DNA from 2 places in the Roseibium sp. SCP14 genome. Region 2 is predicted to be linked to the other one. Evidence: predicted binding sites of a transcription regulator. Region 2 holds the regulator's gene; the other holds the start of a gene.
What was found. Region 2 encodes LexA, which represses DNA repair genes until DNA is damaged. Its sites were predicted from a motif close to TGTTCNNNNTGTGTTCNG; they were not measured.
Positions count from the first base shown of each region.

Region 1: the regulator LexA is predicted to act here: its motif matches at 2,497-2,514, upstream of recA (recombinase RecA).

Region 1 covers NZ_JBDZYH010000004.1:389,126-400,076, reverse strand. The annotation lists gene alaS (alanine--tRNA ligase) at 1-1,024, opposite strand, end outside; gene recA (recombinase RecA) at 1,313-2,380, opposite strand; gene ABLQ08_RS18830 (PfkB family carbohydrate kinase) at 2,699-3,622, shown strand; gene ABLQ08_RS18825 (pseudouridine-5'-phosphate glycosidase) at 3,759-4,664, shown strand; gene ABLQ08_RS18820 (cell surface protein) at 5,034-6,239, shown strand; gene ABLQ08_RS18815 (DUF6384 family protein) at 6,303-7,229, shown strand; gene ABLQ08_RS18810 (hypothetical protein) at 7,267-8,718, shown strand; gene ABLQ08_RS18805 (hypothetical protein) at 8,903-9,394, shown strand; gene ABLQ08_RS18800 (MFS transporter) at 9,485-10,753, shown strand.
Region 2 covers NZ_JBDZYH010000003.1:416,523-427,473, forward strand. The annotation lists gene gltA (citrate synthase) at 1-534, opposite strand, end outside; gene gltX (glutamate--tRNA ligase) at 765-2,189, opposite strand; gene ABLQ08_RS14545 (ComEC/Rec2 family competence protein) at 2,496-4,715, shown strand; gene lexA (transcriptional repressor LexA) at 4,798-5,508, opposite strand; gene ABLQ08_RS14555 (hypothetical protein) at 5,658-6,539, opposite strand; gene ABLQ08_RS14560 (acyl-CoA synthetase) at 6,536-8,113, opposite strand; gene ABLQ08_RS14565 (alpha/beta hydrolase) at 8,271-9,080, shown strand; gene ABLQ08_RS14570 (fumarylacetoacetate hydrolase family protein) at 9,282-10,430, opposite strand; gene ABLQ08_RS14575 (FadR/GntR family transcriptional regulator) at 10,777-10,951, opposite strand, start outside.

The DNA of each region.
Region 1 (10,951 bases), on a different contig from region 2:
GAACCAATTCCGGATAGGCACGGCCCATCTCACGCACAAGCGCAGGAACGAGCTTGTGCATCAGCGGCTCGCTGGCGCCAAGAAGATGCGCATGCCTCATGCCGCGCCTCATTATCCGGCGCAGGACGTAGCCCCTGCCCTCGTTGGACGGCAGAACCCCATCGGCAATCAGGAAACTGGTGGAACGCAGGTGATCGGCAATCACGCGGTGACTGCCAAGCGCAGCGCCCTGCGCCTCGACGCCGGTCGCATGTTCGGAAGTCGAAATCAGGGCCTTGAAGAGATCGATTTCGTAGTTGTTGTGAACGCCCTGCATCACGGCGGCAATACGCTCGATCCCCATGCCGGTGTCGATGGACGGCCGCGGCAGGTTGAGGCGCTCCTCCGCAGTCTGCTCATACTGCATGAAGACGAGATTCCAGATCTCGATGAAACGGTCGCCGTCTTCTTCCGCAGAGCCTGGAGGGCCACCCCAGATGTGGTCGCCATGATCGTAGAAGATTTCAGAACACGGACCGCAAGGGCCTGTGTCGCCCATTGACCAGAAATTGTCCGAGGTCGGAATGCGAATGATCTTGTCTTCGCTCAGTCCGCCGATTTTCTTCCAAAGGTCGAAAGCCTGATCGTCTTCGGAGTAAACCGTCACCAGAAGTTTGTCCTTTGGGAGGCCAAATTCCTTGGTGATCAGGTTCCAGGCGAGTTCGATCGCCCGGTCCTTGAAATAGTCGCCAAAGGAAAAATTCCCGAGCATTTCAAAGAACGTGTGGTGCCGGGCGGTATAGCCGACATTGTCCAGGTCGTTGTGCTTGCCACCGGCGCGAACGCATTTCTGCGATGTCACTGCACGGGAGTAGTCGCGCTTTTCCAGGCCGGTAAAGACATTCTTGAACTGGTTCATGCCCGCGTTTGCAAACATCAGCGTTGGATCGTTGCGCGGCACCAGCGGTCCGGACTCCACAACCTCGTGGTCGTTCTTGTCAAAGTAGTCCAGAAACGCGGAACGGATTTCATTTACGCCGGTCATTCGGGTCTCGCATCGGTCCGGGCCCGGAAAGCAGGGCCTGTTGAAATTCTTTAAGGGCTTCGGATCGCTCAATGGATCCGTGCCGGAACAGCCTTTTAACTTTGAGCTCAAACCCTGTCCAGCGGTTGCACACCTGCAATATCAAGGAAACCGGCAGAAATTCGGCAAGATCGGCCGTTGCCTCTTTCTGGCACCAATAAGAAAAGCCTTCCCCTGCAAATCAAGGGAAGGCCTTGGAAGGCCGGACATGCGTCCGGAGCCTGTTGGAAGCGGTAAGGTTTCCGACGCTTAATCCGCGTCTTCCGCCCCGCCTTCCGGATCGATAATTGCTTCTGCAATCAGACCGGCATTCTGACGGATCGCCAATTCAATCTCATCGGCGATTTCCGGATTGTCTTTCAGGAATTGCTTGGAATTCTCACGCCCCTGACCGAGACGCTGGCTGTTATAGGAGAACCAGGCACCGGATTTTTCAACAATGTTGCCCTTGACGCCAAGGTCGATCAGTTCACCGGTCTTGGAGACGCCTTCGCCATAGACAATATCGAACTCGACCTGACGGAAAGGAGGCGCGAGCTTGTTCTTGACCACCTTGACGCGTGTCTGGTTGCCAACCACTTCATCCTTATCCTTGATCGCACCGATACGGCGAATATCGAGGCGCACGGACGCGTAGAATTTCAGGGCGTTACCACCGGTCGTGGTTTCCGGAGAACCGAACATCACACCGATCTTCATGCGAATCTGGTTGATGAAGATCACCATGCAGTTCGACTTGGAAATGGAGGCCGTCAGTTTGCGCAGCGCCTGACTCATCAAACGAGCCTGCATTCCCGGCAGGCTGTCGCCCATCTCGCCTTCAAGTTCGGCTTTCGGTGTCAGTGCGGCCACCGAGTCGATCACCAGCACGTCGATCGCCCCGGACCGGACCAGCGTGTCTGCAATTTCGAGTGCCTGTTCACCAGCATCTGGCTGGGAAATCAGCAAATTGTCGATGTCGACACCCAGCTTACGTGCATAAATCGGATCGAGGGCGTGCTCGGCATCAACAAAGGCACAGATACCGCCAGTCTTCTGAGCTTCGGCAACCGTGTGAAGCGCGAGCGTGGTCTTACCCGAAGATTCAGGACCGTAAATCTCAACGATCCGGCCCTTTGGCAGGCCGCCGATCCCAAGCGCAATATCAAGACCGAGCGATCCTGTGGAAACGGCTTGCACCTCAACGGCCTGGCCTTGTCCCATCTTCATGATGGAGCCTTTACCGAAGGCACGTTCAATCTGGCTGAGCGCCGCGTCCAGCGCTTTTGTCTTATCCATCTGGCTGCTTTCTACGAGTCGAAGTGTACTTTGTGACATGCTCACGCTCCTTATTCCACGACGGACGCGTTGTTTCAATGAAAGCGTTTGTACACATTTTGTTCTCATTTGACAAGTCGGCAAAACCGATTGGTATTAAAATGAAAATGCGCTTTTGTTTCCAATATGTTCCGCCTGAGGCGCGACAAGTTACCGCTACGTCAGCAAAAAAGGAGAACAACTCGTGATTCTACGTACAGACAGAATCATTCAGCTTTCATCCACACCGGTTGCCGCGAGCTTCACGATCTGCTAGCCCGCCTCTTCATAAATCTTCAGAGCCGGTTTCCCGGCCTGACTACGGGAAAGTTCTGAAAAGTGTCTCCTTCAACCGAGAGCCGCGTCATTTCCATTGGAGCGCTTCACTTCGACACGATCGCGCATGCGAGCTCGCCGATCCGGCCCGAGACGTCCACTCCAGCCCGTCACAGCTCCAAACCCGGTGGTGTTGCAACCAACATTGCCAGAGCACTCGTCAAGCTGGGTGTGGACACCGGCCTTGTCGGCGTTCTTGGCGAGGATGGACCGGCTCATACCCTGATCACGAAATTGGCAGCCGAAGGGGTGAAGCTGTCACATGTGGTCAGAAAAGGGTTTTCAACCGGGCAGTATCTGGCCTTGCACAATCCGGACGGGGAACTGGCGGCGGCCTGCGTCGATGACAAAATTCTTTCCGAAGCGCCTCCAGGCTTGTTCGACAAGAGTATCGAGGAATTGAAGTCCAGTCTGCCACACGGGACGATCTGGTTTCTGGATGCAAATCTGCCCGAAGCCATGCTTCATCGGGTAACCGATGCGATCGGCAAAGGCAGGCTCATTGCCAATGCCGTTTCGAACGCCAAGGCTCCCTGTCTGAAAGCCGTGCTGAACAAGCTGGACTGCCTCATGCTCAACCGCGGTGAAGCCATTGCCTTGACGGGGCTGCCAGAGGAATCGGCTGCTGAAAAGCTCGTCGAGGCCTTGCACCACATGGGTTTGAAAAGCATGGTTTTGACGAGCGGAAGCGATGATGTCCTTCTTTCCGAAACCGGTACCCTCACACGCTTTTCTCCTCCGGCGGTTGATGTTGTCGATGTCACCGGTGCCGGAGATGCGCTGACCGCCGGCACGATTGCCGCTCTCGCAAAGGGAATTCCCCTGAAAGAAGCAGTCCCTTACGGATTGTCCGCCGCAGCCATGACGCTGCAGAACACCGGCGCTCTGGCACAAGACCTGTCCTGGGATGCCATCGAAAATTTTTGACCCGTTGGACAAATATGCACCTTGGCGTGCTCTTCCCGGGAACTTATAACAACACGAAATCCGGTCCGGGCATTGAGCTACAGGACAGCCTCTAGAGAAAGGCTCACACGTGAACACACCCGCCAACACCTCCGCGATGAAGGATCTGATCGTTTGCAACGACGAAGTCCGCCAGGCGCTTGCTGAAGGTAAACCCGTCGTTGCGCTTGAATCCACAATCATCACTCATGGCATGCCCTTCCCCCGCAATGTCGAAACCGCGCGCCAGGTCGAATCCGATATCCGCGCCGAAGGTGCGGTGCCTGCAACCATTGCGCTGATGGACGGCAAGATCATGGTGGGCCTGTCGGATGCTGATCTTGACCGGCTTGCCCAGGCGGAAGACGTGATGAAATGCTCCCGCGCCGACCTGACATTCGCGCTCGCGACCGGGCGCTACGGCGCGACAACGGTCGCGGCCACCATGATGGCGGCGCATCTTGCCGGAATCCAGATATTCGCAACCGGCGGCATTGGCGGTGTTCATAAGGGCGCTGAAGAAACATTCGATGTTTCTGCAGATCTTGACGAACTCGGTCGTACGCCTGTTTGCGTTGTCTCTGCAGGCGCAAAGGCGCTTCTCGATATTCCGAAAACTCTGGAAGTCCTGGAAACCAAAGGCGTGCCGGTCATCGCCTTCGGAACGCAGGAATTGCCTGCATTCTGGTCCCGGGAAAGTGGCCTGGCGGCTCCCTACTCCATGAATTCGGCGGAAGAAATCGGATCTCTTCTGAAGATGCGTCGAAATTTCCCCGATCACGGCGGCGTTCTGATTGCCAATCCCGTACCGGAAGCTGATCAGATTCCGCGTAACGAAATGACCGGATACATTGATGAAGCCATTCGGAAAGCGGATGCAGAAGGTATCAAAGGCAAAGACGTTACCCCATTCGTACTTGGAGCCATTCTCGACCTGACAAAAGGCAGAAGCCTCGACACGAATATCGCTCTCGTGCGCAACAATGCACGGCTGGCGGCTCGGATCGCTGCCGAACTTGTCTGATCATTCGCGAAACCACAAGCCGGACCCGTTTGCTCCGGCTTGTGCTTTGCAATTCATTGATGGCTTATTGCCGAAATTGTTCTTTCCGCCACGGCTGCTTCCAATTCTCATATGACGAGCGTCCGGCTCCCCATTTTTCCTGCATCACCATAATCTATTCCTTCCGGCGATACACTTCTGTCGCATTCAGCACCTAAGGCTTGTGCCGGGGGTAACATCCACCTCAGTCCTCTTGTCGGATGTCATTTCGAAGACGCTGTAACCCATTGACATCGCGGCATACGCCTGCCCTAACTGACGAAACGAAATAACCTATTCCCGGCAGCCTTTTGCTTTAGTTGCTGCCAGCCATTCAGGAGGAAGTCAGACATGACAGACGCGGCAACACCTGAAACTTCCGAAAATTCCTCTAGCTCGGCAGGCGGCTTCTCACCGCTGCAATACCTGGACCGTGCTTTGACAACGCTCCGCGACATTGGCATCGCCCCGGAAACGGAAACCGACGCCCCGATCAACGCCTTGCTGGAGCAGATTTCCGACCTGTCCCCCGACAAGGTCCTGATCATCACGCGCACACTTGGTCAGGCGTCGAACTTCAATGAAGTTGTCCGTTCTCAGGTCCAGCAGATGGACATTGGTCAGCGCTACGAGGAAATCACAGACGCCTTCAACTCCATCCGCGACGATGCCAAGACGCTGGTTGACCAGTTGGCTGACGGCAAGATCTCATTCACCGAGAACCTCTCCAACAAATGGCGGGACATGCGCCGCGGCACGATCTCTGACCGTTTCAAGGACATTCGCGACACTTACAAGGATGTTGCACGCGCAACCAAGGATCAGATTGAGCGCGAACAGACCATTCTGGAAGCTTACCGGGACTTCCGCGGAGCCTTGAAACAAGCCGAAGTGACGGCTCTTGAGATCCTGAATATTGCAACGGAAAGGCTGGCCGGGGCCAAGAAATCTTTGGAAAGCGCCTCAAGCGAAGTGGAAACCTATGCCGGCGACGACCCGGCCCAGAAGGCTCGCCTGGAGCTTGCGCGCGACGAAAAGCTGCGCGCAATGCAGGACGAGGAAAAGCGCTACCAGATTGCAAAGGACCTCTCCGACAACCTGACCGTCGGTTACAACACCTCGGAAGTCATCATGGCGCGCCTGGTTCAGACCACAAACGCCAAGGAAAGGGTTTATGCCCAATCCGTCAGCTTCTTCTCGACCAACGAATCCGTCCTGACGGCCTTGAACGCGTCATTCACAGGTCTGCAAGGCTTGCACGAATCCACCGAAACGCTGAACGCCATGAAAGAAGGCATCAACAAAAGCCTCGAAACGTTGGCTGAAATCGGAGACGCGGTGCAGAAAGAGGCTCTCAAGGCAGGTTACGGCCCGACGGTCGCGGCAGCATCGGTCAAGAAGCTCGTCGACTCCGTTGTGAATTTCCAGGTTCAGTCCCGCGAAATCATTACCGAAATGCGTGACATGTCGACCAGGAACTCGGAAGAAATCCGCAACGCGGTGGAAGACGGAAAACGGCGGCTTGCAAAGTTGACGGCGCAGGGCCAGGGACTTTAATCGGCTGGGAACAAACGGGCCGGTCGGATGACCCGGCCGGTCCAATTCAAGAAGACGGCATAGATGGCAAGCAAATCCGACGCCCCTTTGAACGACCTCATGATGGCGATGGACGTGGTCGACACGCTGCGTCACGAAGAAGGCCAGGTCGCACGGGAACTGAAGGCAGACGAGCGCGACGCCGCCATGGTCAAGCGACTGCGCGAAGTTTATGCCGCCCAGGGTATTGAGATGCCCGACCACATTCTCAAGGCCGGCGTTGAGGATCTCAAGCGCGACCGGTTTGTCTATTCTCCGCCGTCGGCCGGTTTCCAGCGCACGCTTGCGATGGTCTACATTTCCCGCAGCATCTGGTCGAAATGGCTCGCCGGAGCTCTCGCGGTTCTCGTGATCGCCGTCGCTGCGTGGTATTTTCTGGTTTCGCTGCCAAAACAGCGTGCGGAGGAAGAGCTGCTGGCCCGCCTGCAGTCCTTGCCCGCGACCTACACCGAGCTGGTGGACCGTATCGGCAACCTGACCGAAAACACGGACATCATGGCAACGGCGCAAAGCATTGCCGATGACGGCAGCCTTGCGCTCAAGGACAGCAACAACGCCGCCGCCTTCAAGGCCGAGACAGACCTTCGCGAACTGGCAGCGGGACTTCAGGAAGTCTTCGAGGTGAAAATCATTTCCCGCGAAGGTGTTCCAACAGGAATCACCAGGATACCTGAAGCCAATCCCGATACTGAAAACTACTATATTGTCGTCGAGGCAATCGATCCGGATGGAAACATTTTGAGGCGCAGTATCGTCTCCGAGGAAAACAGCACCGCCGAAGTCGTCGACAAATGGGGCCAGCGGGTCAGCGAAACCATCTATAACGCGGTTCGCCGGGACAAGATGGAAGACGGCATTGTGCAGAAGGGTACCCTGGGTCAAAAGCGCCGCGGAGAATTGGACATCAAGTGGCGTAGCGGTGTTCAGGATGGAGCGATCACGAAATGGTAGGAATGATGCACCCGTCCGCGACATCGGAGGCTAGCGCATGCTGACAGGCCGCCAGACCCTTGGAACCATTGAGCAATCGCTTGCGGACCTGCGCCGTGAGGAAGCGGATCTCGGCAAACGCATCGAACGTGCGACCCGGGCCCTGACCGACCTGCAGGAACGGCAGAGCGAAGCCTATCGCGATCTGGCACGGTTCCGGCTTGATACCGACGCAGCCGGAACCTTGAATACGAGGCTGGACAGCGCCGCCAGAGAAGCAAGACGCCTCCTGGACAAGCGAAGCGACGACTACAAGGTTCTGTCGGACCAGCTGCGCGAATGCGAAAGCGAGCGAAATCAGCTGCAGAAAAAACGCCTAGATCTGGATACGGCCCGCGACACCGCTGAAAATCAGATGGATGAACTGATGGAAGCCGTGGACGGCCGACTGGAGAACGACAACTCCTATCTTGCCCAGCGCGAAGCGGCTGCAACGGCTCTGGCGACGGCGGAAGCTGCAGCGCAAAAGGCCAGGACTTCAGAAGAAGACAGACAGAACAAGGGAAAGGCCTACGAGGCTGACCCCCTTTTTCTTTACCTGTGGCAACGCGGATTCGGCACACCGGATTACGGTTTTCGCGGTCTCGTCCGCTCACTGGACACCTGGGTTGCCCGCCTGATCAGATATCAGGACGCACGGGCGAACTATGCCATGCTCACAGGGATACCGGAGCGTATGGCAAGACACGCACAGCGTTGCGAAGACCTGGCCCGGCAGGAGCAGGAAAAGCTCGCTGAGTTCAGCCGAAATGCCATGACGGATGCTGCCGGCACGGACCTCGTCGGTACGATCGAGAACCTGAGTGAGGAAATCGACCAGATTGATGCCGAACTGGACGGTTTGGATAGGCGAATAGAGACACTGTCCGGAGCCCTGACCGAGTTCTCAAGTGGCGAGGATGCGGATTTTCAAAAAGCCGAAGAACATCTATCTGTGTCGTTGCAGGCAGACGATCTGAACGATCTTTGGAGGGCTGCGCTGGATACGCCTTCTCCGGAAGACGAAAAGATCATTCAGCGGATCGAAGACTTCAGGGACCGGGTTGAACAGGTCGCCAGGGAGATCCGGCAGGATCGCGAACTACAGCGCGACATCAGCCGCCGCCGCGCCGAGCTTGCCGACGTCATCAAGCGGTTCCGCTCCAAAGGCTATGGCAGTTGGGACTCGACGTTTTCAGACGACAAACTCACCACGGTGCTCCTCGGAGAGTTGATCAAGGGTGCGATCACCGGCGCCGATTACTGGGCGCGCGCGGAAAGAGCACACAAGAGACGCAAGCCACGTGGCCGGAAAGTTGCCTTCCCCAATGGAACGGGTCTGCCCAAGTCGATGGGCGGCTTCGGTGGTTTCGGAGGTTCCGGCCGCGGCCAGGACGGCTTCGGTGGCGGCGGGTTCAAAGGCGGTGGCAGTTTCGGCGGTGGCGGTTTCAAGACGGGCGATCAGTTTTAACGTCGGCTTGTCCCAGTTCTGCCTGCCAATGTGACGCCACAAGGCTTCGTTAGGACATGATGTGTCAGTATCCTGGCACTTGTGCGCCTTGAGGGCATGGCGGTCACGAGCAGTTTTGTTGTACTACACAGGAACCTGTTTTAGACCGATTCATAATATGACCATTTCAAACTCGGGATATCCGATGCGACGTATCGTTTTGACCAGCTTATGCGCTCTTACACTTGCTGCCTGTCAGTCCGGCTCGCAGACATCTTCATTGCCGAACCAGCCGCAACTGGACGTTCCAGCTGGCGCACAGAGCGTCAACATCGCCGCGGACCCGATGACCGTACGTGCCGCATTGGTTTCCAGTGCACAGGAACGTGGAACGGTGATCTTGCAGGATCAACCCAATATGGTGATTCTGGAACGCCCTATGGCCGGTGAAAATCCCGCGCTCGATGCGGAGTTCGGCCCCTCGGACAACGGTCAGAGGGTCATTCGCATTCGCGTCCGTTTCACCGGAACGCCGTGCCAGACGCTGGCTGTTCAGGACCTTGCGGTCATCAACAATGTGCGTACGGCACTGGAGCAGAGCTTCGTGCTTCCTGGAAACCCGAACACGATGCAAAGCCTGCAGGGTCTGAAATCCCGGGCGGAGCAGAACAGTTCCTGCCCGCCGGTCGCCTCGTAAGACCTTCCCGCGCACAACCTAGACGCCAGACGGCCTATCTGCGACAATCCTCCGTTTCGCCAATTGATTGCGCGAGCAAAGGGGGAGTTCATGCTGGCCCGAATTGCATTGTTGCTGGTCGTTATTGTCGATCTCATGGGGCAAGGGCTGATCTTTCCGATCATCAATACCTTGCTCATCGATCCCGCCTCGACATTCCTGCCGAAGGAAACGCATTCCTCAACCCGTGAGTTCTATTACGGATTGGTCAGTGCGGTCTTTTATCTCTTCTGGTTCTTCGGTGCCGCCTACATATCCAAGCTTTCCGACCATATCGGCCGCAAGGTCGGGATTGTAATCTGTCTCGGCGGTGCGATTGTCGGCTATGGTTTGACCATTCTAGCCATCGAGTTTTCCAGTCTCTGGATGCTTGTGCTCGGACGTGCTGTCTCCGGCTTTACCGCAGGTAACCAACCCATTGCACAGGCCGCCCTGATCGATGCCAGCGGGAGCGAGCAGGAAAAGAGCGCAAATCTCGGCTATATCGTGGGCGCATCGGCAATCGGCATGATGATCGGTCCGCTGCTCGCGGGCGTTTTGAGCGACCCCACCTTCCTGGGATCCTACGCGTCTGTCGAACTCCCGTTCTACACGGCGATCGTACTGGTCGGTCTGACACTCATTCTCATCATGACGTCCTTTTACGACGTCCGAACGGAGCGCAAGCCTATCGACTTCGGCCTGTCCGAAGTCTTTCTGACACTCTACCGCATCAAGGACTTTCCGGTCGTTCAGAAGCTTTCCTTCGGCTATTTCTTTTTCCTGATGGGTCTCAACGCCTATTACATCTATCTTGCCGACTACCTGATCGAGCGTTTCAAATTCACAACGTTTGAAAACAGCATGATGCTGGTCATCCTCGGCCTGGCGTTGATGCTGGGCGGCACCGTTCTGGTGCCCTATGTCAGCAAGCGCTATCGCAAGATCCCGACAATCGTCGCAAGTGCGATTGTCATGTCGGTCTTCATCATCCTTTTCATGGTCAATCCAATACCGGATCTCAGCTATGTGCTGATCGTTCCAATCCTGCTGGCGTTCGGCCTCGGCTACCCGACACTCCTGGCCCTGTTTTCCGCAAGTGTCGATGAAAGCCGCCAGGGTTGGGTCATGGGTGTGACCATCGCCTGGTTCACAGTGGGGTCGGGATCGATTTCGCTCATCGGTGGACCACTGATGTCCGTCAGCATCTATATGCCCTTCAGCATTGGGGTCGCCAGCTTCTGTGTCTCAATGTTGTTCATCTTCACGCTTTGGCGCAGCCCGGAAGTTCAGGCGCTTGATCCTGAAATCCAAAGGGAACCGGGCAAGGCGCCTGCCTAGAACATTGAAGGGGATAAGCCTGCAAAGACCCATCCCCGCTTCAATTGCACGGCCCTTTTGACCGTTTATCAGACGGGACAACGAAACCGAACATCAGGCCGTTGACGCATGAACGAAGGCTGGCAGATGCCTGTTTTCGATATGACCGTCGAGGTTGATCCATCCGCAGTGTACGTCTGCAACGCAAGCAGAGCTGCC
Region 2 (10,951 bases):
CTTATATGCCATTGCGGCCATTGTCGGCATTTTTGCGATCATGCGCAGAGAAGCGACCATCCGTTGATGCGGATCAGTAATGTCCGTGGAGTCGTGATAGAACGCCGACAGAGCACCAACGGTACCAACCATGATCGCCATCGGGTGAGCATCACGGCGGAAACCGGAATAGAAGCGGTTCATCTGCTCATGGATCATCGTGTGGTACGTCACACGCTGAACGAAGTCGTCCTTTTGCGGCTTGGTCGGAAGTTCACCGTAAAGAAGCAGATAGCAGGATTCGAGGAAGTCACCGTGGTCGGCAAGCTGTTCGATCGGGTAGCCGCGGTAAAGCAGTGTTCCTTCGTCACCATCGATGTAGGTGATTTTGGATTCGCAGGATGCGGTTGAGGTAAAGCCCGGGTCATACGTGAACATCCCGGAGTCCTTGTACAGGGACGAAATGTTCACAACTGACGGTCCGATGGACCCGTCAAGTACGTCGAAGTCGTGGTCGGTGCCACCGACGTTGAGCTTGGCGTTGTTGTCGGCCATACAGAAACCCCTTTGCGTTAACCTGGCGCGCCAGTCTGATGACCTGCCCGAATGAGAGGATCTCAACAAAGGCAACAGACGGCACTGGATAAATTTTCGGCTCTTGCCTAGCCCATTTACTGCAGTGCCGCAAGCTGGCCGGTATAACGCTTTGGTCAAAGGCCCGTATGACCATTGGTCAAAGCCACCCGATTGTCGTCAGGATCAAACGGGCGCTTTCATTGTTGTTCTCAGGCTTCCTGGTCTTTGATCCTTGCAAGTGATTCTTCACGGTCCAAGGCGATCAACACGTCGTAAATCCCCGGAGAGGTGCCACGACCGGTAAGGGCAGCGCGAAGAGGCTGAGCCACTTTGCCAAGCTTGAGTTCTTTTTGTTCTGCGTAGGCTTTTACGGCTGTTTCCAGCGGTTCTGCGGCCCAGTCAGAGGTATTGGACAAGACAATATGAAGATCCTTCAAAATGGACCTTGCCTCATCCGTAAGAATCTTTTGAGCCTTCTCATCTGTATCAAGGGGGCGTTGGCGCCAGAGATAGGAGGCGCTTTCGGTCAGTTCGACGAGAGTTTTGGCGCGCTCTTTCAGCCCCGGCAAAGCCATGAGCGCTGTCTGCTCGTTGCCTGCGTCTGATAGCCACGCCAGAACCTCTTCGCCGTTTTCCACATGGCTGAGATAGACTTTCCAGTGTTTTAAAAGTTCCGCATCGTCCGTTGCGCGCATGTAATGGCCGTTCAGGTTTTCCAGCTTCTTGAAGTCGAATCTGGCAGCTGACTGACCGACGGCATCCATGCCGAACCATTTGATCATGTCCTCAAGCGACATGATTTCCTCGTCGCCATGGCTCCAACCGAGACGCGCCAGGTAGTTGCGCATCGCTTGCGGCAGGTAGCCCATTTCACGATAGGCTTCAGCACCGGTGGCTCCGTGACGCTTTGAAAGCTTCGCGCCGTCCGGACCGTGAATAAGAGGAATATGCGCCATCGCAGGCACTTCCCAGTCGAGGGACTGGAAAATAAGCGTCTGCCGGGCTGCATTGGTCAGGTGGTCGACACCGCGAATGATGTGAGTGATGCCCATGTCATGGTCGTCAACAACCACGGCCAGCATGTAAGTTGGTGTGCCGTCGGAGCGCATCAGAACAAAGTCGTCCAGGTCCTTGTTCGGAATGACAACGCGCCCCTGAACCATGTCATCGACAACGGTTTCACCTTCATTGGGAGCCTTCAGTCGGATGACCGGAGAAACACCTTCCGGCGCTTCGGACGGATCACGGTCCCTCCAGGTGCCGTCGTAACGCGGCGGACGGCCTTCAGCCCGCGCTTTTTCGCGCATGGCGTCGACTTCTTCCGGCGAACAGTAGCACCGATAAGCCGAGCCATCCGCAAGCATTTGCTCAACGGCTTCTTTGTGCCGATCGACGCGTGAGAACTGGGAAATAGGATCACCTTCCCAATCGAGGCCAAGCCATGTCAAACCGTCCAGCAGGGCATCCACGGCTTCCTGGGTTGAGCGCGCGCGATCGGTGTCTTCAATACGCAGCAGCATTTTCCCGTCATGGTGCTTGGCAAAGAGCCAGTTGAAGAGGGCTGTACGGGCGCCGCCAATATGCAGGAAACCGGTCGGAGATGGCGCGAAGCGCGTGACGATTTTTTGTGCCATGGTACTTTCTGAAAGTCTCTGTCAGAATATCTGCGCTGATTGCGCTTTTAGGTGGCGCCGGTATTAGCACAGGCTTTGTTCCGGCAAAATAGGGCCTTCACGGTTTCTTCCATCAAGGAGGCCAGCAAGCGACAGGTGGTGTACGGGGCTCAAATACCTTCCAAAGATAAAAGCCGACGCGACGCGGAGTCGACGCGGCGTACAGATCAGAAAATGCTTTTCTCTGATCGTAGTTCTGAAAGCTGGACCAGAACCCAAAACGGTGGTCGATTTGAGCCGTTTTTTTCTCAAAACCAGAAGAGCAGGTTGCGCAAGGCAAGAGGTGGCCTTTTCTGGGAGGAACAAGGTCTTCTTTGGATCGGTTTCGCATTCGCCGCCGGTATCGCCTGCTATCTGATCCTTCCCGGTGAGCCCCACTGGCTGTTGTTGGCGATGCTTTTCGCTTTGGCGTGTGGGGTGGCAGTCCGCTTTGGAGTTTCAGGAGCGCGCGGAAAGTTCGTTCTACTGGCGTTGGCTTGCCTGGGGGGCGTGGTGATCGGCTCGATGAGAACTGCATTTGTCGACGCTCCGAAGTTGGGCGAAGAGATGAACGTGAACCTCTCTGGTTATGCGCTTGAACGGAGGAGCAATGCGTCTGGTACCCGTCTTCTGGTGAAGGTATTGAATGTGGAAGGCCGATCTCGAGAGGCGCTCGGTTTTCCGAAACTTGTTCGTCTGCGTGTTCCTGCTGAGCCTCTCGTCAATGTCGGCGACAAGATCGAAGTGCGGGCCAGATTGTTTCCACCTGCTGGACCGGTTGCTCCAGGAGACTATGATTTTTCCTTTCGGGCTTTCTTTTCCCAGATAGGTGCAACTGGATTTAGCTTTGGTCCGCCGGTGGTGGTGCCTTACGACGAGACGCCTCTGGATGTACAATTGCGCTCGGTTTTGCAGGGTTTTCGGGACACCATTGGGGCGAAGATAAAGGCGGCACTTAGAGATACACCGGAAGCAAGTCTCGCTGTCGCGCTTCTTGTCGGTGATCGCAGTGGTATTGCCAAAGAACAGGAGGAGGATCTCAGAGCGGCAGGACTTGCTCATATCCTGGCGATATCCGGTTTGCATATGGCGCTGTTTGCTGGTGGGGCGTACGCGATTGTCCTGTTGATACTCGCAGTCATCCCGGCGCTGCCACTCCGCTGGCCGACACACAAATGGGCTGCCGTCGCTGCGTTGGTCGCAGCGTTTGTGTATTTGCTTCTTTCCGGTGCCTCCGTTGCGACGCAACGGTCTTTTCTCATGATCGGGCTGGTGTTTCTTGGTGTTCTTGTCGGCAGGAGGGGATTAACGCTGCGCAGTGTTGCAATCGCCGGACTGGCTTTGTTGCTTCTGGCACCCGAGCGCCTGTTTTTTCCTGGTTTTCAGATGTCTTTTGCTGCTGTCATCTGTTTGATCGCAGTTTATGAGATTTGGCGAAACCGAGAGCTTTCGATCGGTAGAGGAGTGCCGGCAGAAGCCGGTCCAATTTCTCTGTTGTTGCGAAATGCTTTTCGCTGGAGTGCAGGACTTGTCGTGACAGCGAGTGTTGCAGGTCTGGCAACCGGTATCATCGGGGCGCATCATTTCGGTCAGGTTGCGCCGTTTGGTGTCGTAGGAAACCTACTTGGAATGCCGGTGTTTTCTCTCGTGATCATGCCGCTTGGGGTGTTGGCGCTGGTGCTGATGCCGCTTGGTCTCGCATCGTTCCCGTTGACGGTCATGTCGATGGGCATCTCCTGGCTGTTGAAAATCGCCGAATTTACCGCGCAGCTGGATGCCGGTGCCGGCGCGGTTGGAAAGTTGAGCGCACCGGCGGCTCTGCTGTTTACCTCCTCCTTTTTTGCCGTTCTGCTCTTGCCTGGTCGTCAACGTATTTGGGCGATCATGCCGATGGTTGCCGGTGCGCTGCTTTTAATCTCGCAGCGACCGCCAGATATTCAAATTGCATCCTCCGGAGTTAGAGTGGCTGCACGAGATGAACAGGGGTTCCTTAGATGGACCGGAAGACGGCAGTCATTTGCCACCGATATCTGGTTCGCAAGCGAAGGTGTTGTCAGTTCAGCGATAAAATCGCGCAAGATGAAATCGCCTCAAGTAAGGTGTGATGCGAGTGGCTGCGTCGTACTGGCTTATCCCGCAAGTTCCGAGGGCGATTTAAACACGGCCCTGAACACACCCTTGAAAGTTGCGCTTCCAAGAACTGCAGATGCATTTCGTCTGGATTGCGAACATGCAGACATTGTCGTGTCCGACCTAATCATTCCTGAAACTTGCCGAACTGCGACCTCAATAGGCGGAGCGGTCCGCGAAGAGCGCGGTGCTGTATCCATTTGGTTGTCGAGGGAGAAAATGGCTTACGCAACGCAGACGGACCAACCTGAAGTCGACAGTCAATCAGGCGTGAAAATATCAAAGATCAAATTCGCAGTTTCTGCCAATCCGCGACCTTGGCACATGCCCGGTACCTTTACCCGCGAAAAACTCAAGCAGGTTCAAAGAGAAAACTAGCACACAAGTGTTGCTGCAAGGCGTGATCGCCCCGCGTCTCCGGAAGCCTGCCGTGCATGATGCCTGGCAGGCTCAGTCCTGATCAGTATTGCCGGAACAAGGCGACCAGCCGGCCCTGCACGCGAACGCGGCCTGGTCCAAAGATCCTGGTTTCGTAAGCTGGGTTCGCTGCTTCGAGAGCTATGGAGGCACCTTTCTTGCGCAAGCGCTTCAAAGTTGCTTCCTCATCATCCACGAGCGCAACGACAATGTCACCGCTATCGGCGCTGTCTGTCCGGCGGATCAGCACCGTGTCACCGTCCAGAATGCCGGCCTCGATCATGGAGTCGCCCCGCACTTCCAAGGCGTAATGTTCACCTTTGCCGAGTAGCTCCTGCGGAACGGTGATGGAGTGGCTGTGGGTCTGGATAGCCTCGATCGGCACACCTGCCGCAATTCGCCCCATGACCGGAATTTCCGCACCGGCTGTTTCAACAACCGGTGCCGGAGGAGGCGCCTCCTGCTTGCCCAGTGAGCCTTCGATCACTTCAGGTGAGAAGCTGCCTCGTGGACGCGGGGAGCTGAGGCCGGGAGCGATCGAGTCGGGCAGGCGGACAACTTCCATTGCGCGTGCGCGGTTCGGAAGGCGACGGATGAAGCCTCGTTCCTCGAGTGCCGTAATCAGGCGATGAATGCCGGACTTGGATCGAAGGTCCAAGGCATCTTTCATTTCGTCGAATGAAGGTGGGACACCTGTTTCCTTCAGTCTTTCATGAATGAACATGAGCAGTTCATACTGCTTGCGCGTGAGCATATCGGCTTCCCCTGACCGCGAGAATCAAGTGGTACAAATCAAGAACACACTACCTGTTCCTATTGTGTTCTGCAAGGGTAAATGTTCTCTTACTGTTCCTTTGGGCGTGGAAATCAGCGGCTCCGCTACCTGATTGCGAGCGTCGAATGCTAGCGTGAAGACACGGTAGTTTGAGAAGTCAGCAACAGTTCGCATGTCACCAAAGTTGGAGCGCCCCCGGGTTTGACCATGCCTTCATACAGCTGTCCGGTCAGGTCAACGCATCGTACGGGTAACATCAGTTTCTGGTCTTGTCTCCGACCGGCCCCGGACCTAATGAGGATTTCTGAAATCAGACCCGGCATCATCCGGCCATCGGTAAATTCCGCTCCGGCGAAGCTGCCAAGACCATGAACCTCGTAGGTCGGCCCGGAAAATCGATCTGCCAGAGCCGCTACGCCCTGGTGGAAGTCTTCAAAAGGGGCTAGCGTGGCGATGACCGCGTTGTGGTTTTGGTTTGATGGGTTGGGTTGATCCTGTTTCACGCGGAAAAGTGTGAACTCGGTTTCCGGATCAGGTTCCGACACGAAACGCGCTCCAGTCAGTCCAAATCCCTTCGACTGTGCCAATCCGTTCAAGACGAGTGTCTCGGGCAACAGATGCCCAAGCCTCGCCTTTCCGTCCTCATGCCAATAAGCGTGGATATGGGCAAACCAGGTTCCGTCCCGCCATCCCAGAATAGCAACAGCTTCCTCTAGGGTCGCTCCACCTGATGAATGAGTATCGCTGTACCAGGCGGCGTGGCGATCATCGATTGCCCTGTCCGGCATGACATAATCGAAGGAGCGCAAGTTCAGACCACTGAGATCAAGAACAGCCGAGCCATAACCTTCCCGATCTGCCCAGTTGCCCAAAGCCGCAAGCAACCACTGCCCATCCGATAACTCGAGACTTATGGGGTCGGCGTGGCAGGTGGCATGGGGGCGGCGGTCTTCAGCCAGGGGGCCGGGATGCCGGATGTCCGAGCGGTTTCGTGGAGCCGGTCGTCTCACAGGAGGCCTTTCTCTTCCAAGTGTTCCCTCACAATTTTCTTCGTGATCTTGCCATACGCGCTGGTCGGCATTTGCTCGATGAAGAGATAGCGGGCAGGCATCTTGTACTTGGCGACCTTTCCGGAGAGGAAGTCAGCAAGATGGGCGTCTTCCGGTGCTGTTCCCGTCTCTGCGACGCACACGGCGAGACCGACTTCACCCCATTTGCGATCCGGAATTCCAATGATCGCGACTTCGGAAATGTCGGGATGGGTCAGAAGAACCTCCTCGATTTCCTTCGGGTACACGTTGGAGCCTCCGGATATGTACATGTCGGATGCGCGCCCGGTGAGGTAGAGATATCGCTGTTCGTCCATGTGGCCGATATCTCCCGTACGGAACCAGCCATTGCGGAAGGATTTTACATTGGCACCATCATCTTCAAGGTAACCGGCGCAAACCGCGGGGCCCACTACGCAGACTTCTCCGGTTTCGTGCGGTCCAAGGATGTTTCCGGCCTCGTCCTGGATGCTGATCTCAATGCCCGTTCGTTCTGTGCCACAGGTTCCAACTCGGGTTTCAGTGTCTTCAAGCGAATGATCCTGTGTTCGCAGCACCGTGATGTTGCCGGTCACTTCACCCAATCCATAGTATTGAACCAGCACCTGTCCAAGCTTCTCCAGCGCGCGTTTCTGATCCTCGCGATACATAGGTGCACCTGCATAAATGACATGCCGCAGGCTGGAATGGTCGAAGTGGTCGATAGAGGTATCCTCGACAAGCCGTTTGACGATTGTCGGCACGGTGAACAAGTTGCTGACCTTGTGCCTTTCGATCAGTTCGAAGGCAGCCTTTGGGTCAAATCCGCCTTGCGGCATCAAAACATGAGCGGTGCCGCTGGAAAGTTGCGCAATGAGTTGCAAGCCGGCGCCGTGGGAGAGCGGAGCTATGACAAGGGAAGCATCTTGCTCTGTCGTGCCGGGAAGAAGATCGGCCATATAATTCACGGTGACAAAGCCGATCTGACCATGGGTAAGGACGACAGCCTTGGGTCGTCCAGTGGAACCCGATGTGAAGAACAGCCAGCACGGATCGTTGTAATTGACCGGGGTGTTGGCAAAGTTTGAGCCCGCAAACCTTGAAATCAGGTGTTCATAGGACGTTCCATAGGAGCTATCTCCTACAGTGATGATACCCTTCAGATCCGGCTGCGCTTCCTGAACTGCTTCTGCTTGCAGCTCGAATTCTGCGTCGCACAGGAACACTTTCGCCCTGGCTTTTTGAGCTGCATAGGCGGTTTCGCCTGGAGCCTGGCGGAAATTACAGGGAACCCATATGGCTCCCAACCGAAATGAGGCGAGCATGATCTCGGCCATCTGGTTGGAATTCTGAGCTTGAACTAGCAGTGAGTCGCCCTTGGATACTCCAAAGTCTGATTGAAGAGCGGAAGCAAGTGCACTGACACGCGCATCGAGATCAGCCCAGCTCCAGGTGTTGTTTTCCCAGATAATTGCCGGTCTCGACGGCCAACGCGTTGCGTTTTTCGTCAAGAAATGTGCCAGATTGGCGACACGGTTGGAACAGCGCTCCATCATTCGCCCGGGTCCTCCCTAAATTTTTAGTTGATGGGACGTTAGGACGGACCCGGCTGATTTGACAAGCAGGGTGTGGAGCACGTTCACTCCATATTTGATGCTGGCCGCGTGCAAAATGCACCTGGCTGCTCGACGTTTCTTGGGTGGGAAAATATTGATGACAGAGAATACAATTACCGATTGGGATGATGCATACGCAAACGCTGCCTATATTCCAGGCGCTGGAGACTACGCTTCACGTTGGGAGGAGGATGCCAGAGCATTCAGAAACGCGTGGGGTGCGAAAGAACTCGATATTGCCTATGGAGTTGGTGAGCGCGAGAAGCTGGACATCTTTCGTCCTGAAGGGACAGCAAAAGGGTTGGTCGTTTTCGTTCACGGGGGGTATTGGCTTCGTTTCGACAAGTCCTATTGGTCTCACTTCGCACAGGGAGCTCTGACTGACGGTTGGGCGGTTTGTTTGCCAAGTTATGATTTGGCGCCTCATGTTCGAATTGCCGACATTACTCAACAGATCGGCTCAGCCATCAACCTGGCGGCGAGCCGTGTCGAGGGGCCTGTGAGATTGAGCGGCCACTCAGCCGGAGGCCATCTCGTTACGCGAATGGTAAGCGACGACAGCCCGCTGAATGCAGACACATTGCAGAGGGTCGTAAAGGTTGTTTCCATCAGTGGACTGCATGACCTTCGCCCGCTGTGCAAGACCCAGATGAACGACGCTTTCAAGATGAGTGAAGAAGACGCAGCATCCGAAAGCGCAGCGTTGATGGACCCTGTCGGCGAATGCCCGGTGGTTGCCTGGGTCGGTGGTCAGGAACGTCCTGAATTTCTGCGACAGTCCAGATTGTTATCGGAAGTCTGGCAAAACGCGTCCTACCATGAAGATGCGGGGCTGCACCACTTCGACGTCATTGACGGCCTGAAGGATCAAAAGAGCGCTCTTTGTTCCACCTTGTTGCAAAACTGAGCCAGGGAAAAATTGCCCGCGCAGAACTTTGTCGCATGTGAAACTCTGAGTGTAATAGTGACCACAAAGAGGTGGGTGATATGCGTCAGGGAGCGCATAGGCAGCGCTCCCTTCCTGGTTTTTCCCTTCAACCGGCTTTTGGTGCAGCAAATGGCTTTGCAAATGGAGAAGTCGCAGCGAAACGTGGCCGCTCAACAAAAGTCAGATCAGGTCGCGCTGGGCGAGATTGCGCATTAAATGACTGACGCCGAAGGTCCACTCCCGGCATTCTGTCGATAGCTTCACCGTGTTTCGCAGATACCCGAAACCGGGTGCAGATATCGTGACGATGTCTCCAATTTTATGGGTGAAACCTTCACCTTGAACCTCCCGGTCCTGTGTCGGTGCAAAAAGGGTCCCCAGAAACAGAACGAGACCATCGGGATACTGGTGGTGCCGCCCGATTGTCTGCCGGACAAGATCTTCCGGATCCCGGCTAATCTCCTTCATCGAGGAATGGCCTTTCAGCACAAATCCATCAAGGCCCTGAACTTCGAGGTCCAATTCCGCCGAGCGGGCGTCATCGAGCGAGAATGTCGCGTCGAACAGGCGTATCATCGGACCGATGGAGCAGGAAGCGTTGTTGTCCTTTGCCTTTGAAAGCAGTAGCGCCGACCTGCCTTCGACGTCACGCAGATTGACGTCGTTGCCAAGGGTTGCACCCACGATTGTTCCCTTCGACGAAACAGCCAGAACAACTTCGGGTTCGGGATTGTTCCAGTTCGAAATCGGATGCAGGCCAACTTCTGCTCCGGGACCGACCGAGGACAGAACCTGCGCCTTGGAGAAGACCTCGGCATCGGGGCCTATTCCGACTTCAAGATACTGGCTCCACAAGCCTTCAGCGATGAGCGCGTCCTTCACCTTCGCCGCTTCATCCGAACCTGCCTTGACATTGCGGAGGCTCTTTCCGATGGCTGCGCCGACCCGGGATCTGATGTCGTCTGCCTTTTGCGGGTCGCCGGCTGCTTGTTCCTCAATCACCCTTTCAACCATGGAGCTTGCAAATGTCACGCCGCAGGCTTTTACCGATTGGAGGTCGCAAGGAGCCAGGAAATGGACCTTTGACGGGTTTCCGGGGGATACTTCAGCGATCTCAGCGAGAGAGCCGAGAATTTCTCCATCAACCGAGCCGACATAAGCGGCCGGGTCGTCCATTTCACAAATGTCCCGCACCGTCGGCGCTGCCTTGGAAGTAATGTCGATGACATTTCCTTCCCGTATTGTGACAACAGACGGTCCTGACATTTCCGGCCTCCAAACACGGCCAAGAAAAGTACCTTCGAGATCGCTGGAATTGATGAAGCTCATGATTTCGTCCCGGTGATATTAGCTTCCCCTGACTTAACGTATTCTAATTTGTCCTACAACTGGACAAATGCTTCTATGTAGTCGGCGCGGCTGATTTGACGGTTGCCATTGATCGCAAGGCAGCATTCAGCAGATCAATGATGAAATCCGGGTCCTGAACCAGTGTCTTGTTTGATTGTGTTGAAAAGCACCAGCTAGGTGTTCCGGCGATTGAAATGCGCGAGACAGGAGTGACACGTATCTGCCGGCCAACGCACCCCTTTTTTGGGTTTAGAGGTCCTGGACAGGTTCTGTCGTCCGGCTTGACCTGATTGGGTGAAGAGATAAGTCGCGTAACGCTAACACTTCAGAAATCTGTTGCTCGTCCTGTCGAAGTTGAAGTGGCAATCTTTTCTGCGACAAGCTTGTTTTGCATCAGCATATCTCGCATGCACCGGCGGGCAAGTTCGGCATCGCCGGATAAGATCGCTTCGGCGACTTCCAGGTGGCATTGGCGTGAAACCTGTTCATCCGGAACTCTT